3 regions of the Erysipelothrix sp. HDW6B genome follow, and region 1 is predicted to be linked to each of the others. Evidence: a T-box and tRNA genes for the amino acid it is inferred to sense, from the RefSeq annotation. Region 1 holds a T-box; the other regions hold tRNA genes.
The links. A T-box is a leader RNA that pairs with one kind of tRNA and senses whether it is charged. The one in region 1 lies ahead of leuS (leucine--tRNA ligase), so its partner is inferred to be a tRNA-Leu.
Positions count from the first base shown of each region.

Region 1 (6,095 bases):
AACAATAAAATTCCATACGATGATGCAGCATTTAAGGCGTTATCGGGTGAAGGTTATTCCATTAGTTTCTTACTTGTGGATGATCGCAACACAGGTTGGATTGCTCAAGGAGACGAAATTAAAGACGACTCTCGCGAGATGATTCGTCAACTCAAAGCACTTGGCATCAAACCAGTAATGCTAACGGGTGATAATAAACAAGCAGCTCAAGTGATTGCTAAGAATCTTGGTATCGATGATGTTCATGGGGAATTGATGCCAGAAGACAAAGAACGTATTGTTCGTGAATATCAAGATCAAGGGCTAACTGTCATCATGGTCGGCGATGGTGTTAACGATGCGCCAAGTTTAGCGCGTGCCAACGTTGGTGTCGCAATTGGTGCTGGAACGGATGTTGCAATTGATTCAGCGGATGTTATTCTTGTTAAGAGTAATCCTTCGGATATTCTTCATTTCGTGTCATTAGCACGTAACACGTCACGTAAGATGAAAGAGAATCTACTTTGGGGAGCTGGATATAACTTCATTGCTATTCCATTGGCAGCTGGTATACTAGCGGGCATTGGGTTTATTCTATCTCCAGCAGTTGGAGCCGTATTAATGTCGCTCTCAACAGTTATCGTCGCGATTAATGCAATGCTTCTTAAAATAAAATAACTCGCTTCGGCGAGTTTTTTTTATGAGATAGGAATGTTGCGAACGGTTACTTATTTAAAAATAAGACCGTTCGCCATACATAAACGACCGCTAATACAAAGAATCTTTACAATAAAACTGGTTCATATTAAATTATGCAAAAATCGAGGAGAGATGCCAGTGATTCGAGTTCAATTAAACATCCGAAATCGGAATTCAAACATACGTGTTAAAGAAATTTTAGTGCTGTATCAAGATTTGTTCAATCAGCCCTTCACCGTTATTGATTCACCAGAAAATGTAGATTTAATGATTGCAGATTGCATTATGAAATATCATGACCCTTGTAAGACAATTTTAATAGGGTTTGATGTTCCATCTTATCAATGCATTCAGTCCTGCCACCACAAAGAACAGATACTCAAAGCAATCCGAAAAATTATTGATCGACCGAAGTATGAACCCCAAGAAATCACGCTTGGTAAACGTCGTGTTGTGCGTATTGATGTCGGAATGATTTGTGTTATCGAAACAAGAGGGCGCCGCCTGTCAATCAAAACAGCGACTGATGAATATCTTGATACGAATACAATCTCATATTGGCAAGGTTATCTTGAAGCATGGCCGTTTCTAGAAATTTATCGAGGAGTTCTTGTGAATTTATGCCAAGTTGTAACCGTAAACAAGGATCATGTCATTCTAAAAAATGGCTTAAAACTTCCAGTCGCACGCCGTCGCTATCAGGAAATACTAACGAAAATGCGCTATTTGATGAAAGAATAAAAATATTGCGTCTCACGTGGAATCTCATTACAATACTACTATCGGGAACATAGGATACTACAGTATGTTAGGTGCTGAAATAGCGGATTGTTCATAGTAAACCTATTTAATTAACTTGCTGGATACGAACTTTTTGATGTCAATGAACTTTTGAAAGGAGTCCAATGATTCATGTCCATGTTGATTTGCGTGACCGCTTTTCGCGTCGTTGCGTAAAAGAAGTACTTGACTTATATTCCGAACTTAATGAAGAAGCAATAACATATACCAAAGAGCCACCGGTAGGTTTATATATTGTTGATTATGCAAATCACCGTTATGATCGCCGCAAAACGCTCCTCATTGGTTTTAAAATACCAAGGCATCATTGTCTAAAGAACTTAGATAACTGCCAAATGACCTTACGGGTTGTGTCGCGCCTGATTCAACGTCCACTTTATAACCCGGAGTTTGTCCAAGTGGGACGACGGGAAAGCTCGGTTGTGGATGTTTCTGAAATTTGTACAATTGAAACGTGCAAACGCCATCTTCTGATTCGAACACAAACAAGAGATTACAAGGATCGACGACCGATTCATCACTGGATTCATTTATTACGAAAATCGCCGTTCATAGAAATCTATCGCGGTGTCGTTGTTAACTTAGCGGCTGTTGAGCGTCTAGAAACAGATTTTCTAGTCCTAAAAAATGGGATAAGACTACCGGTAGCGCGACGTCGTTACACAAAAGTACAGAAAAGGTTGGGCCTTATTCAAGAAATAAACTTGCACAAAAAATAATTACTCATTACAATAGAATTAACATGGAGGTGGCTGATATGATCCGTAGAGCTACAGTAGAAGACATTGATATTCTAATGGAATTGGACACACACGTTGAACGTGAAGAGTTTGAATCAAAACTCGAACTTGGACGCGTTCTGGTGTATGAAGTCGACGATAAAATTGTAGGTATCATTCGATACAATATGTTCTGGGATCAGTATCCATTCCTCAATTACTTTAAGATTCTAGAGCCTTACCGTCACCGCGGTTATGGTACTGAAATGATTAATTACTGGGAAACAGAAATGATGGCATTAGGGAATTACCTAGTTATGACTTCCGGAAGAGCGGACCAAGATGCACAGCATTTTTTCCGAGCACTTGGCTATCAAGATTCGGGAAATATACTCTTCCCGGGAGAAAATCTAGAACTCATCTTAATTAAAAATCTTATTAGATAGCAGCTAAGCTGCTATCTTTTTAATAAAAAAAGCACCTGTTTAGGTGCTTATATAAAATGGACAAACTAGGCGTTTGATTTAACTGAACTAAACATCTCAGTAAGTCTGATTTGTAAGAATTTCGCTTGATCTTCTGTCAATGGGTCAACTGGTGCATTGTGTCCTGGAACGGTTCCAATGTTAACTTGGATTGAGCCATCGCCACCAATAATGACAACATAAGGAACACCAGTCATGCGTTGTTCTTCAGGTAATGAATTTGAGAATGCTTCAATACGTTTTTGAGCATCGGCATTTTGTGTGTAATCGTTGCCACGTGTATCAACATAGTTGATTGTGTGGTTTCCTGCTGCTGCAGCTTCTTCCATAACAGGAACAAGAGCGACACACCATGGGCATGTTTCAAATCCTAAATAATAAATACCTTCAGTTTTATTTTCAAGTGCTGTTGCCATATCACTAGCACTCATTGCTTGGTAATGGTGGTCTTTTTTATCAAAGCCTTTGTAACCTTTCATAATGTTTGTATTTGCCGATGTACATCCGACAAGTACCAACAACGATACAACTGCTGTAAGCAATATTTTTTTCATAAATTAATTCTCCTTGTGTTTATTATAAGTAAAGTGGTACAAAATTCAACTAAATCAAAGTAAAATTGTGTGATATAATTGTGAAGACAAGATGAGGTAAAACTATGAGCTTATTTCAATGCCCGGTTTGTAAAAAACAACTGGTACTCCAAAACAAATCGTATGTGTGCGAAACCGGTCATCAATTTGATATGGCCAAGGCTGGATATGTGAACCTATTACAATCACAAAGTTCTAAATCTAAACAACACGGTGATGATGCCAAAATGATTCAGGCGCGAACACAGTTCCTTAATGACGGATACTACGATATATTTCGAGAAGCTCTTAAAGACATTGTAACAAAATATTCAGCGAATAGCTTGGCTGATGTCGGCTGTGGCGAGGGTTGGTATGCCGAACCGTTGCTTCAACAGGAAAAAACTGTCTATGGAATCGACATTTCAAAACAAGCAGTCACCAGTGCTTCGAAACGAAATAAGAATATGAAGCTAGCTGTTGCATCGACTGCGAAGTTACCACTGATGGATAGTGCATTTGATCTCGCATATAGTATTTTTGCACCGTTTTCATCTGATGAGGTCTATCGAATTCTGAAAAATGATGGACATTTCGTCGTGGTTTTTCCACTCGAAAAACATTTATGGGGACTGAAATCAATCCTCTATGATAAGCCCTATGAGAACGAGGTTGTGTTACCTACATATGAGGGATTTGAATTGGAAACGCTCATTCGTGTTGAACATACCATTCATTTAACAGGACAAACGACCATCAACAATCTTTTAGCGATGACACCTTATTATCATCGAACACCGAAACATGCCATTGCGACATTAGAGACGTTAGAAACCCTAAGTACACCGATTCAATTTGGATTCGCAATATATAAAAAGAAATGTGATGTTGCGTAACAATGATACCGATATTTCAGACCGCGTTGATAATCAGCGTGGTTTTTTAGATTTGTTTGCGTTTGGAAATTGACAATTCAAAGCAAAACACATAAGATAAAGGCATAGCGATGAAAAGAAATAGTATTTATTGAAAACTATAAGAGAGCTGATGGGTGGTGTGAATCAGTAAGTGGACAATAAAGAACTCATCTTGGAGCAGAATTTCTGAATTCAGTAAGAGATTCCGTAGCCCCGCGTTAAGGGAAAGAGCGCTTGTCTCAAACATGAGATGAGAAATTAAGGTGGTACCGCGAGACATTCGTCCTTTGCAGGTGCTTTTTTTATTTTACAGGAGGAAAAACGATGTATAACCATTTAAAAATTGAACAAAAATGGCAACAATACTGGGAAGAAAACGAAACATTTAAAACAGACATTCGTAATTTTGATATCCCAAAATATTACGTCCTTGATATGTTCCCATACCCATCAGGGAATGGACTTCATGTTGGACATCCACGCGGCTATACCGCCACAGATGTGTTGGCACGATACAAACGTATGAAAGGATTCAACGTTTTACACCCAATCGGGTGGGATGCTTTTGGCTTGCCAGCAGAACAATTTGCATTAAAAACAGGAAATCACCCAGATGCCTTTACGAAAGAAAATATCCAAAACTTTACGAAACAAATTAAGTCACTAGGACTTTCGTATGACTGGTCTCGTGAAATTTCAACGACAGATCCTCACTACTATAAGTGGACACAATGGATTTTTACGAAACTCTACGATATGGGCCTAGCATATGTTGATGAGAAACCCGTAAACTTCAGTCCTGATTTGGGAACGGTTCTTGCAAATGAAGAAGTTATCAACGGTAAAACTGAAGTTGGTGGATTTGATGTTATCCGTATCCCAATGCGTCAGTGGGTTTTACGTATTACAGAATACGCAGAACGCTTACTTGAAGATTTAGATTTGGTCGAATGGCCAGCATCAACCAAAGAAATGCAAATCAACTGGATTGGGAAATCAGTAGGTGCAAATGTAATCTTTAAAGTTGATAACCATGATTTAGAATTCACGGTATTTACAACACGTGCAGATACACTTTTTGGTGCGACATATACAGTCCTTGCTCCGGAACACCCATTCGTAAGTCAGATTACGACTCCTGAGCAAAAAGCAGCAGTTGATGCGTATGTAGATCAAGTGATGCATAAGTCAGACTTAGAACGTACCGAGCTAAATAAAGACAAAACAGGTGTCTTTACGGGTGCCTATGCGATTAACCCTGTTAATGGTAAACAAGTACCTATCTATATTGCAGACTATGTACTAGCAGCCTATGGTACAGGAGCAATCATGGCGGTACCAGCACATGATCAACGCGATTATGAGTTCGCGAAAAAATACAACATTGAGATGATTCAAGTTCTTGAAGGCGGAAGTATCGCGGAAGTTGCGTATACTGAAGATGGCAATCATATAAACTCAGGATTCCTTGATGGTTTAAATAAAGAAGAAGCCCTTGTAATCATGAATAAATGGTTAGAAGACAACAAATACGGCGAAGCGAAAGTTACTTATAAACTACGTGATTGGCTATTTTCACGTCAACGTTACTGGGGAGAGCCAATTCCTATTGTTCATATGGAAGATGGAACAATGCGTACAGTTGACCTTGAGGATTTACCACTAGAGCTTCCCGAGGTTGAGAACTACAAACCAGCACCAGATGGTCAATCACCACTCGCTAATGCCGGTGATTGGTTAGATGTAACATTCCCGGATGGATCAAAAGGCCGTCGTGAGACCAATACTATGCCGCAATGGGCGGGGTCTTGCTGGTATTACTTACGCTATATTGATCCAACCAATGAAGGAGCAATCGCTGATCCAGAACTTATTAATCACTGGATGGAAGTAGACCTTTACATGGGCGGTGCAGAACATGCA
Region 1 is NZ_CP049860.1:443,567-449,661, forward strand. It holds gene G7061_RS02040 (copper-translocating P-type ATPase) at 1-657, shown strand, start outside; gene G7061_RS02045 (LytTR family DNA-binding domain-containing protein) at 817-1,419, shown strand; gene G7061_RS02050 (LytTR family DNA-binding domain-containing protein) at 1,584-2,198, shown strand; gene G7061_RS02055 (GNAT family N-acetyltransferase) at 2,237-2,644, shown strand; gene G7061_RS02060 (thioredoxin) at 2,710-3,237, opposite strand; gene G7061_RS02065 (putative RNA methyltransferase) at 3,342-4,151, shown strand; T-box leader at 4,253-4,463, shown strand; gene leuS (leucine--tRNA ligase) at 4,497-6,095, shown strand, end outside.

Region 2 (6,095 bases), 1.0 Mb from region 1:
TCCAATTGAAGATGCTGTAGCTTTTTTGATAGCGAATGGACTTGGTAATAAGCAAATCATTAAAATTACTAAGGCGTATGGTGAGGAATCTGTACCGTTGATAAAAAGTAATCCGTACCGTCTGGTTTATGATATTGATGGCATTGGATTTAAAACAGCAGATAAAGTAGCGATGTCATTAGGTTACGACATGGATGACCCAAATAGAATTGAAGCACTCATGCTTGATCGCTATAAAACGCTAGCATTTGGGCAAGGTGACAGTTACATTTTCCGAGAACAACTTACAGAGAGTATACGTCCATCGGAGTTGGAACGTGCAGAAATCGCGATTGACGCATTAATAGAACATGGTGAACTTGTTGAAGATGAAAACCGTCTCTATCATTATACCCAATATGAAAGTGAGACATATGTCTCAGATTTCTTAAAAGAATTCAATTATCCAGCGGATGAGTTTTTACTTGATGATATTGATGAAAAAATTGATGCTGTGGCGCAAGATTTGCGAATTGATTTTGATGATGTCCAACTACATGCTATTAAGGAATTTATGGCATCAAATATGATGATTTTAACAGGGGGGCCGGGTACTGGTAAAAGTACGTTATTATCCGGGATAGTCACCTTACTTCAAAAAAATATGCCGTGGCTTCAGATAACGTTGTGTGCTCCAACAGGACGAGCTGCAAAACGTATGGAAGCATTAACAAATGTACAGGCGTCTACAGTTCACTCGGCACTTCGTTGGGATTTGGAGTCAAATCAATTTGGTATGCATGAGGATAATCCTCTTGAGGCAGACATCTTAATTGTTGACGAGTTTTCGATGGTTGACATTTGGTTGTTTGCGAACCTATTAAAAGCAAGTGGTCGTGTTAAAAAGTTTCTGTTTGTAGGTGATCAAAATCAGTTGCCTTCGGTAGGAAGTGGATTTGTACTGGGTGACTTGATTGCATCCAAAGCTATTTCAACCATTGAATTGGAACGTAATTACCGTCAAGAATCGGGCTCTGAAGTCATTGACCTTGCGGTGAATATGAATCAAGGGATTTTTGAAGTGGCATCGTATCATCGTGATGTGAAGTTCTTTGATGCTCGCTATGGTAGCGTTAAGGATATCGTTCTTAAACTGGTGGATCAAGCCTTATCCAAAGGGTATAGCTTGCAGGATATCCAAGTACTGGCTCCAATGTATGACGGTATTGCTGGGATTGATAACTTAAACCATTTTCTTCAAAAAATGTGTAACCCAGAGAGTATTTCTAAACCGCAACATATGGTAGGAACTCGAATATTCAGAGAAGGAGACAAAATTCTTCAACTCAAAAATCAACCAGACGACTTTGTTTTTAATGGTGACATAGGGACCTTAGTCGAAGTAGACTCCAAGTATATGGTCGTTGATTTTGATGGCAATTTTGTTGAGTATGAGCCTTCGAATTTTATAAACATTACGCATGCTTATGCAATGAGTGTTCATAAAGCACAGGGGAGTGAGTACCCAATTGTAATCCTTGTTGCAGTATCAGATTTTTATCGAATGTTGTCGCGTCGTTTGTATTATACTGGTGCAACACGTTCATCGAAATCACTAATTTTAGTGGGGGAATATGATGCATTCAGAAGAGCTGTTGATAATCATCATGAATCCAAACGGCAGACTTATCTTGAAGAACGCATGCGATCCAAATAAAAAGAGTTACACAATGGTGCAACTCTTTTTTACTATTTTTTTGATTTTAACTCTTCAAGAATACCTTGGAGAAGTATGACTTCCTCGCTTGGTGCTGCTGGTGCTTCTTCAACAACTTCAGCTTCTTGTTTTTTCGAGAACTTATTGATTGCCTTAATTGCAACAAAGATACTCATGGCAATGATTAAGAAATCTATCGTAGTCTGAATGAATGACCCGTAGTTTAATGTCAGTGGGTTCGTTTCATCAGGTCTTAAAAGGATGTTCAATGAATCAAACGATCCACCACCTGTTACGACACCAACTAAAGGCATAATAATATCATTAACTAAAGAGGTAACAATTTTCCCGAATGCGCCCCCAATAACAACCCCAATTGCCATGTCGAGAACATTTCCCTTCATCGCAAACTCTTTAAATTCTGCTAGAAATTTTTTCATGTAATCCTCCTCCTTATAATTACTTGAAATTTCAAATACTAACTTAATACTAACAAATATAGAGGCGATACACAAAGGATATGAAATAAAAATTAAATGCGATTCAGAGTCCAAATATATGATATGATAATCACATTAGAAAGAAGGATATTACAATGAATGAATCAACAATTATGAACTACTTTAAAGCGATAAGCGCTATTCCTCGTGCTTCTTTCAACGAAAAAGGCATGCATGATTATCTCGTAAATTTTGCCAATGAACGTGGCCTCAAAGTTATTTCTGACGCAATGTGGAACGTTATTATTTTTAAACCGGCATCAACAGGTTACGAAAACGCACCATCCGTCATGCTTCAAGGTCATACTGATATGGTCGCAGAAAAAGACAGCAGCAGTGATCACAACTTTGATACTGATGGATTAGAGCTTTATGAAGAAGATGGGTTTCTCAAAGCGAAAGGCACAACATTAGGAGCTGATAATGGTGTTGCTGTTGCTTATATGTTGGCACTTCTTGATGATAAGCATGCAAAACACCCCGCATTGGAATGTGTATTTACAGTCCAAGAAGAGACAGGATTAACAGGTGCTGAGAAAATCGATGTGTCGATGCTCGAATCACGTTTAGTGATTGGTCTTGACTCATCAGGTGAATCAGAGATTTATGTATCCTCATGTGGTGGTGCACGTGCAGTTTTAAATCGTGACGTTACATTTGAAAATAAGACAATGAAAACAGTAACAGTAGCAATCACTGGACTCTTTGGTGGGCACTCTGGTGGCGAAATTGATAAAGAACGTGGAAATGCTAATAAAATTGCAGGGATACTCATGTATCGTGCTGCGCAATTGATGGATGTTCGTGTTGTAGCTTTTGCAGGTGGCGATAAGATGAATGCCATCACACGAGAAGCGACATTTACACTTGCCGTGGAAGATATCCAAGCATTTAAGGATTTCTATGAGACTGCAACAAATGAATTTAAACTTCAATATGCTGCAAGTGATGCTGGCTTAGCATTTTCTTTAACAGAAGGTGAAACAGAAAAAGTATTAGATATCGATGCATCTCGCGCAGTTATTACATCATTATTCATGCTTCCATATGGTGTTATCCAAATGAGCAAAGATATCGAAGGGCTCGTTATTACATCAAGCAATATTGGTAAGGTAACACTAACTGACACAACTTATGAAGTCCAAATGTCTATTCGCGCAACACAAGCATTTGTGAAGGACACTGTTCTAGCTCAAGTTGATTGGATTGGTCGACAATGTGGCATGCAATCGGAATTTTCTGCGAAGTATCCCGGATGGATGTACGATCCACAATCAAAATTCCGTGAACATACTGAGAGAGCTTACCGTGAACTCCGTGGCGAAGCAATGAAACACGAAGCAACGCATGGTGGTATGGAACTCGGGATTTGGAGTGACAAACTTCCGGGATCAGATATTGTTAGCTTTGGTCCAATTATGTATGATATTCATACACCTTTGGAAAGACTTGATATTGGCTCATTTGAGCGCACATATGAGTTTTTAGTCGTTCTGTTAGAAGGACTCAATAATTATTAATCACAAAGCCCCCAGAGTTGTCTGAGGGCTTTTCAGTATCAATATACCGAACTTGTAGAATGTGGTATTATAAGTAATATGGAGGAAGAATCATGACCAGTAAATTAAAGTTTAATTCATTTGGAAGTGGTACTATTTTGGGATTGGAAGACGTGCCAGATGAAGTGTTTGCAAATCAAATCATGGGTGAGGGCTACGCTATCGATCTTACTTTGGGAGAAATCTATGCTCCCATTGATGGTGAGGTAAATATGCTTTTTCCTACAGGACATGCCATTGGTTTCATTTGTGATGATGGTTCTGAATTTATTATTCACTTGGGAATTGATACTGTTTCATTGAATGGTAAGGGATTCGAAACGCTTGTTGATATTGGTGATTATGTTAAGCAGGGCCAGTTGATTTCGAAATTGGATTTGAATTTCATCAATGAAAAAGGGTATAGCACAATTAGCCCAATAGTTTTTACGACAGGCCAGAAAATCAAGCTAATTGCAGAGGGAAAACACGTTAAATACGGAGAATCAGACATATTTAAATTTGTCTAATCGTATTTTTCTCTACCAATAGAAAATTGTGCTAATTTTATTAACTTTAATCCTAAATTCTATTGATTTATCGGGCTAATTGGATTATTATAGTTAAGCAATGCCCGAGTGGTGAAATCGGTAGACGCACTGGACTCAAAATCCAGCGAGGTAAAACTCATGACGGTTCGAGTCCGTCCTCGGGCACCATCATGCATATTATGAGACTTAGTATATTTTATACTAAGTCTCTTTTTTGTTGTTCTGGAGGTGATAAAAATGACATTAAAGCCACTCATTAGTGTAATTGGTGAATATGTAGCAGATGAGTTAGATAAGAACAATCTCACTCAACGACAGTTCGCCAAAATTTCTGGAGTTTCCCAGGCAACGCTAGTGAAAATTATCAGGGGCGACAGCAAAGACGGGATCAGCACAAAGAGTATTGACCTGTTACTGAAGAATACAAACACTTCAATGAGTGAATTGTTAAATAAATATGGTGAGTACAAATAAAAAAAGAGCCCGAAGGCTCCTGAACTGCTGAGTTCAATTTTATATCTTACAAAAGTATTGGCGTACTTAAGTAAGACTCACAATAAGTCCTTGCTGCTTTAAACAGAAGTTACAAATTGTTCTTTTAAACAAGCACTTTTTAGCGTACTTGCTTTCGATTATAGTATACGACATTATTTGTCGCAAATCAAATTAAACATACAAAAAAAACAAGTTAGTTTACTTACTTGTGGTTATATTGTAGAAAGCATTTACTCAAAGTCAATAAGTACTTTAAGAAGGTTCTTATCTTAAAAGACTCTAAGGTATTCAAGACATTATATTTATAAATATGCTAACGCATATTATGTCGCGAACAGAAGGGGTGTCCATCCTTTTTGTTAGAAAGTTTTAATTAATTTACTGGAGGAAATCAATGAGTTATACAAATCATAAATTTGAATCGAATGACTGGTATCATTTTGGTTTTGACGTTTGGTACAAAGTTGAGAATGTTCGAAATCTAAAAACAGAAATAGCAAGAATGCATGCTTCCAATAAGCGTTATCTTATGAAGAGTAAACATGATGGTATGTTAATTGATGATCTAGTTGATTCTTACCTGAAAACTTCAGATGTTAAAAACATCAATTGCATGAAATATAAAAAAACAACAACGAACAAGAAACATCAAAAACGTTATGGATCTTACTTCTTAATTCACTTGGGGAAAAATTATGGACTAAACCTGCAGGTTAAAATCCTTCATGAATTTATCAAGCAAGTTTGCTACGGCGAAGAGAACTTACCATACTTTGCAACTACTTCAAAGAATGGTAACCATACATACATTCACTTATGGATATGTGATCGTGAGTATATCAAAGACGAAGCGCGTGTATACGAAAGTGATTACTGGCAAAAAGATGGTAAGCGTTGTAAAGCAAATATACCTGGTGCCGTACTATTACACGAAAAGGGTGATATCCAACTCGATAAAGACGGAAATCCAAAAATGTTAAATGGGTGGCGCCAAACAAAGACAAGAATATTCGCAGAGAGTTGGAAAACTTCGGCAAAGCGATGGAGAGATGCATTTGTAGCCGTATTCTATTGTGTCTTAAGACGTACTGAACCTATGTTGAAATTCAAACTTAAGCCGATGAGTTATGACGTTGAATTAGCAATCGTGGAAAGCGATATTGAAGCGATAAAATCAAAACACCCCGAAATGAGTGATGCAATGGCCAGAAAACAATTGGAATTTGAACGTTATCAAAATGACAAACAATCCAAACAGGATAGAGAGTTCATAAAAGTGAATAGAAGCGCTGCAGAATGGAAAAACATCAAGTAT
Region 2 is NZ_CP049860.1:1,442,096-1,448,190, reverse strand. It holds gene G7061_RS07110 (ATP-dependent RecD-like DNA helicase) at 1-1,696, shown strand, start outside; gene mscL (large-conductance mechanosensitive channel protein MscL) at 1,729-2,136, opposite strand; gene pepD (beta-Ala-His dipeptidase) at 2,292-3,716, shown strand; gene G7061_RS07095 (PTS glucose transporter subunit IIA) at 3,809-4,264, shown strand; tRNA gene G7061_RS07090 (tRNA-Leu) at 4,367-4,453, shown strand; gene G7061_RS07085 (helix-turn-helix domain-containing protein) at 4,523-4,759, shown strand; gene G7061_RS07080 (hypothetical protein) at 5,175-6,095, shown strand, end outside.
Region 2: it encodes a tRNA-Leu, which carries the amino acid that the T-box ahead of leuS (leucine--tRNA ligase) is inferred to sense. The anticodon was not compared.

Region 3 (6,095 bases), 340 kb from region 1:
GCGGGTCAATGATTGCTGCTCCGACCTGGGTTGAGGGATCCTTTGAACGTTTAGCAGATAAATGTGCTAAACCCATAAAATATTCATCCCAAGAAATTGCATTTTGACGTTTCGACATAAAGCCTCCTATGAAAGTATATTTTTTAAGTGTTCAGAATAGCCAGTAAATCCAAAGCTATCCCATGATTTGATTAAATTCTCTGCAATCGTTGCATTACTAATTGCATCTTTTTGCATCACCATGATCGCAATAAGAAGAATATAGAAGATAGGCATTAAGACTTTTAATCCTGTGCGAATGCTTTCCCAATCTCGGCGCTTAGAGAACAAGAAGCCAAGAAGAAGACCAGCAAACAGCCCACCACCCATCGCTGTGTAACTTGAACCTGGTAGCATCATAATCAAAATGTTCATGAATACAATCGAAGAAATTTGACTAAGTACACGAGGCACTTTATAAATTTGAGTTTCATACACATAGATTAGAAGTGCACCCAGTGTTGCCGCAAGTCCTGCAGCCATACCATATCCGATAGCAGTATCTTGCATGATAAAGAGGAACATATTTCCTGATATCGTTCCAACAAAGAATATGATAAGGAAACGTTTCCATCCAACAACGGGTTCTAACAACGTTGCAATGTTTCTTAGTATCATCAGATTTAGCAGAAGATGAAAGAAATCAATATGCACGAATGCTGATGTGACAAAACGCCACACTTCGTAACCATAGCCGACTAAGGGTTTATAGAATCCACCTGCCATGATCATAACACTATCAAAGTCGAAGCCTTGCATTGCCAAGAACAGCGCAAGTCCATACCCTATCATCGCCATAATCATAATGGCATTGGTAGCTGGGAACATTTTGCGTTGAACTTGTTTTTGTGCTTTAAACATTGTTTTTCGAAGATCCATCACTGCTTTTGATAATGATTTTTCTGGATTGCTACTCATTGAAATTGAGTTTTCAATGTTTGGAAATTGTTCCATGAATTTTGAATGCGATGTATACCCTGGCAACACAACGACATTTTCGTCATTACGTACCGTTGTATTGTCATCAACAGAAATATTAAGGCCTTTAGCCTCCGTTTTAAAAACGACGGCAAGCGATTCTCGATGCGCTTGAATTGCAAGCGGATCAATCGCCTGCAGCGGTTTGCTCGTAATCATAATAATTGGCAATGACGCATGCGTTGCATTGGTTAACCAAATCTCATCATTTGCTTTTGTCATTGTAATCATTTGATAACCATGTTCTTTGATTAAATAATTTGAAAGTTCGATAAGCCATGCACCATAGAGCTTATTCACGAATCGAGGCGTCTCACTTCATCGATTGTATCTTGCATAATTTGTGGCATTTGACTTTCAAATTCTAGGGCTTCATGTGTAATTGGGTGCGTAAATTTTAGACGGAATGCATGAAGACATTGTCCTTGTGTATCCAGTGTATTCTTGTAGCTGTAGGTTGCATCGCCTACAATTGGATGTTGGATGTAACTGCAGTGAACACGAATTTGGTGTGTACGACCGGTTTCCAGTTTACATCTGAGTAAGCTATGATCTTTAAACTTTTCAACCAAGAAAAGGTGTGTAACTGCTTCTTTACTATTTTTATCTGTGACAGTCATTCGTTGGCGATTACGGGTATCGCGACCAATTGGTGCGTCTACAGTTGCACTTTGGTGTGGGAATGCATGGTGTACCAGTGCATAATACTCACGAGAAATCTCACGATTCTTGAGGGCCTCTACCAAAAGTTCATGTGCTTCATTTGTTTTAGCAACAATTAATAGACCCGATGTATCTTTATCGAGACGATGGACAATACCTGGGCGCAATTCACCATTTAAATCACTCAAATGGTTTGTGTGTGCAAGCAGTCCATGTACCAAAGTTGCTTGGTTTAGTGTCGACGGTGACGGGTGAACAATTAATCCTTTGGGTTTGTTCACAACCATAAGATGCTCATCTTCATACACGATATCCAAGTCCATTTTTATCGGTTGAATTGTTGTATCTTTTTCTGTGATTTCATAACTCACAACATCAGACTCTTTCAAGCGATAATTTCGCTTCGTTGTTTTATCATTAACAAGAATTTTCCCATCTTCAATCCATGCTTGAATAACACTACGGGAGTAATCTCCAAGCAGTAGTGCCATATACTGGTCAATGCGTATTCCTTCTAATTGTTCATCAATCATTATTTTGTTCATGTTTTAACCTCATCTCCTCACGAAGAATAATCAATATTACTAAAAAAACTCCAAATACCACTGCCATGTCCGCAACATTGAAAACTGGGAAGGCATAGCCAAATATATTAAAACTAAACATATCTCTTACATATCCAAATACGACACGATCTACAAAATTCCCAACTGCACCAGCAAGTATAAAAGCAATTGCTGTTAAGTGGAGGGGTTCAGATTGTTTTACGTAGTAATAGACCAATGCTCCAATAATAATTGGTGTCACAAATAAGAACACAAATTGCTTACCTGATAATAGACTCCATGCAGCACCATAATTACGGACATATGTTAATTCGAAAAAATTAGGGATAATTGTTATAGATTGACCTAAGCGTAATGTCGTTTCAATCCAATATTTTACGAATAAATCAAGTGCTAAGATTCCTGCACTTAATACCAATAATTGTTTTTTCATAAATTCCTCGCTTTATGATTTATTATAACACGCTATGCGTATCGTTGCATTAAAAAAGGACCGCTAACCAGCGACCCTCACTAAAAATTCAACAAAGCGTTCAAATGTTATTTGTGACTGTTCGAGTGTCATGATAAATTGATATTCATGAACCAACTCCGCTTCAGATTCATCATAAAATGCTGCAGTCACATCAACGCCCAGATTTTGAAGCGCATCAACCAGTTTCAAGCCATCCTGGGTGAATGTCATTGTATTGCCATCAGTAACGAAGGCAGGTGGAAAATCTTCATTTACATAATCGATGATGGTCAGTTCATCAATGTAGTCCCCTTGACGCCAATTTTTTTCACCAAAATATGCCCAACCAATTCGCTCAAAGAAGAAGTCCAATGCACCTTTGCCAAAATCTGCAAACGAGAGAATTTCATTCAAGTCATACGGACCACTGAATAATCCAACTCCCGATATTGTATTCGGAGCCATCACAGGCTTGATCCCTACTTTTTCTGAGTATGCAGCATCATTTTGAATGAGGACAAATTGAGACACAATGTGAGCACCGGCAGAATCTCCCGCATAAAACACTTTATCCATGTTCAGGTTGTACGAATCACGATTGGATGACAAGTGCGAGTAGAGCTCCCCAACTTGTATAATTTGACTTGGATAGTTAGCCTCAGGAGCACGTTGATAATTCATATTTGCCACAACAAAACCACGTTGTGCTAATAATACTGAATACTCTGTGATATCCACTTTATCACCACCTACAAATGCACCACCATGTACCCAAATAATGACCGGCTCCATTCCAGTTGCATTTTTTGGTTTATAGAGATCAAAGATGTTATCTGTTTCAACTGATGGATAGACCAGATTTTCTTGGACATCAACTTGTGCTCGAATTTCATCATAATTTTCAGGCGGTTTCGCAATTCCCACATCAAAAGCACGACGAACCACCGTCGCGGATACATACGGATTAAAATAGATATAACCAAACAGCCCCGAAAAAACGATTGTGAGTGTTAGAAATATGCCAATAATGTTGCGTTGGTATTGTTTCACGCTTCAGTACCAAGAATATCAATTTGGAATCCTGCCATAACTTCCAATGCTTTTAAATCTAAGGATTCATCAAAACTCGATGTTAAATTTCGATTCACAACAATCCGAGCTTCTGGAAGTGCAGCTTTCGCAATCGCAGCATTTGTGATGACGCAAATATTCGAGACTAAACCCATGATTTCAATTTCATCAAAATCCTGTGTTTTTAAATAATTTCCCAGTTCGAGTGACCCGAATGTTGGTTTATCAAATATCTGGGTCGTGGTTTTAATCCATGGCGACAATGCTTCAACGATTTCCCAACCATAGGTTCCATGGATGCAATGAGGAATTGGTAATCGTTTCCCTTCTTGCGTTTCTAAGTAGTTTTCATAATGGGTGTCTCGCGTAAATACGACGACATCTTCAGGCTCAAGCTTTGTTTCTAATGTCTTTACGATTTGTTTCACAACATCATCGGCTTTTTCAAATCCTAACGCACCGTCAACAAAATCATTTTGTACATCAACTATCATGTATATTTTTTTCATACAACCACCTCCCTTTAATCATATCACAGCTCGTTTTTCACTGCCTTTTTTACACTTTAATTTCTTGTATTATTTTTATTTCTTTTAGTATTGTATAATGTGAAATCTAATGTTATAATACATTAGCATTAAGGCAATGCACCAGTGGCGGAACGGTAGACGCGCACGCTTGAGGGGCGTGTAGAGCAATCTGTGGAAGTTCAAATCTTCTCTGGTGCACCAATAAATAATTTAGCTGAGATTCACTCTCAGTTTTTTTATGCCTACAAACAAAAGGATGGTAATCGTCTACGGATTACCATCCTTTTTTATTATTTGAAATAATCTGAAACGACAATAGCTTTTTGTAAGCCATATCGGGTCACGTATGCACTGTACAAGATATCGATTGCAATAAATTGTGCATAAATAGAATTTGTAAGCGCAGTTGGTTCGGTGCTTACCGGTGCAGTATAGAGATTATAATCACTATTGTGTTCAATACGACTGTCTGCACGACGACTAATTGCTAGTGTCTTAAATCCGATACTCTTCGCAAACAACATCAGTTCTAAGACTTTTGATGAGTTCCCTGAATTTGAAATTGCTACATAAACAGAGTCTTCCTTTTGCGAATACATGGTCACACGATCTGACCCCTGATCGTTTACCACAAACACCGCTTTACCAACACGTAACCATTTTTGTCTAAAGTTTTCAACAGCCAACACAGAAAATCCATCCCCATATAGGAATATGTTCTTCGCATGATAGAGTAATTCGACAATGGGATTGATCTCTTCCATTGTCAAATCTTCTGTTGTTTGATTCATTGCTTCAAATGCTGATTTCAAAATATCATGCTTGGCTTCTTGCGGTTTCGAATAGTGCAAGATTTCATTCGCTGACTTATAGCTGTGACGCGCAAGTTCACTCGAAAGCATAACTTTGAACGTTTGAAAACTTTCGACTCCAATTTTACGACATAAGCGACTAACCGCTGATGCACTCGTCTCTGTTTCAACCGCAAGGGTTTGAATTGACATACCGACAACGCGTTGGGGTTTCTCTAAGATAAAGTCTGCAAGTCTTTGCTCGGTTTGTGTTAAGTCTGCGCGATGGAATTCTAGGGCATCGAGAACGCGGAGTTGATTTCCCATTTATTCTTCCTTTCTACAGTCTTGGTTGATAGACATACATATAGGCTATCTTATCACTTTTTCCCCCATTTCTACAATCAATCCTTTTGATTATATGCAAATTATGTACTTTCAATTAGGTATCTTACCTAATTTTTATGAATTAAGTGCTCTCCGTTTACAAAAACTAATAGATTAGATAAAGAATAAGAGGTACAAGTAACAACAGTAATAAAAATACCTTGAGTTTATGATCACCTAGAGCTTCGTCGATTTGTCGTCGAAAAACTATACCAATTATCAATGAAATAATAACCACAATATCCTGAATCTCCATGACATTCTCCTTATTTAACCATGCCTTTTCACTTGATATCCACTATATCATACCATCGTGCTACCCATACAAGGTGATGTTTATACAGTCATCTTTGATGGCTAAATCGTTGTATATGCACCTGATCAAATTTTAAAAGTTCCTTTGTATTTCTACCACAACACTAAAAAACCCACGTTTAGGTGGGTTGACTTGATATTGGTGCGAACAACAGGAATCGAACCTGTGGCCTAGCGCTTAGGAGGCGCTCGCTCTATCCTACTGAGCTATGTCCGCAAAAAAGAAATAGCAAGTTTCAGCTATTTCTCTTGAGCATAACGCTCGATGAGTCGATCCGCTACATTGCACGGAACGAGTGAT
Region 3 is NZ_CP049860.1:786,331-792,425, reverse strand. It holds gene G7061_RS03995 (dCMP deaminase family protein) at 1-118, opposite strand, end outside; gene G7061_RS03990 (rhomboid family intramembrane serine protease) at 127-1,317, opposite strand; gene G7061_RS03985 (RluA family pseudouridine synthase) at 1,314-2,225, opposite strand; gene lspA (signal peptidase II) at 2,206-2,679, opposite strand; gene G7061_RS03975 (alpha/beta hydrolase) at 2,743-3,750, opposite strand; gene G7061_RS03970 (cysteine hydrolase family protein) at 3,747-4,280, opposite strand; tRNA gene G7061_RS03965 (tRNA-Leu) at 4,419-4,502, shown strand; gene G7061_RS03960 (MurR/RpiR family transcriptional regulator) at 4,592-5,419, opposite strand; tRNA gene G7061_RS03955 (tRNA-Arg) at 5,935-6,011, opposite strand; gene coaD (pantetheine-phosphate adenylyltransferase) at 6,035-6,095, opposite strand, start outside.
Region 3: it encodes a tRNA-Leu, which carries the amino acid that the T-box ahead of leuS (leucine--tRNA ligase) is inferred to sense. The anticodon was not compared.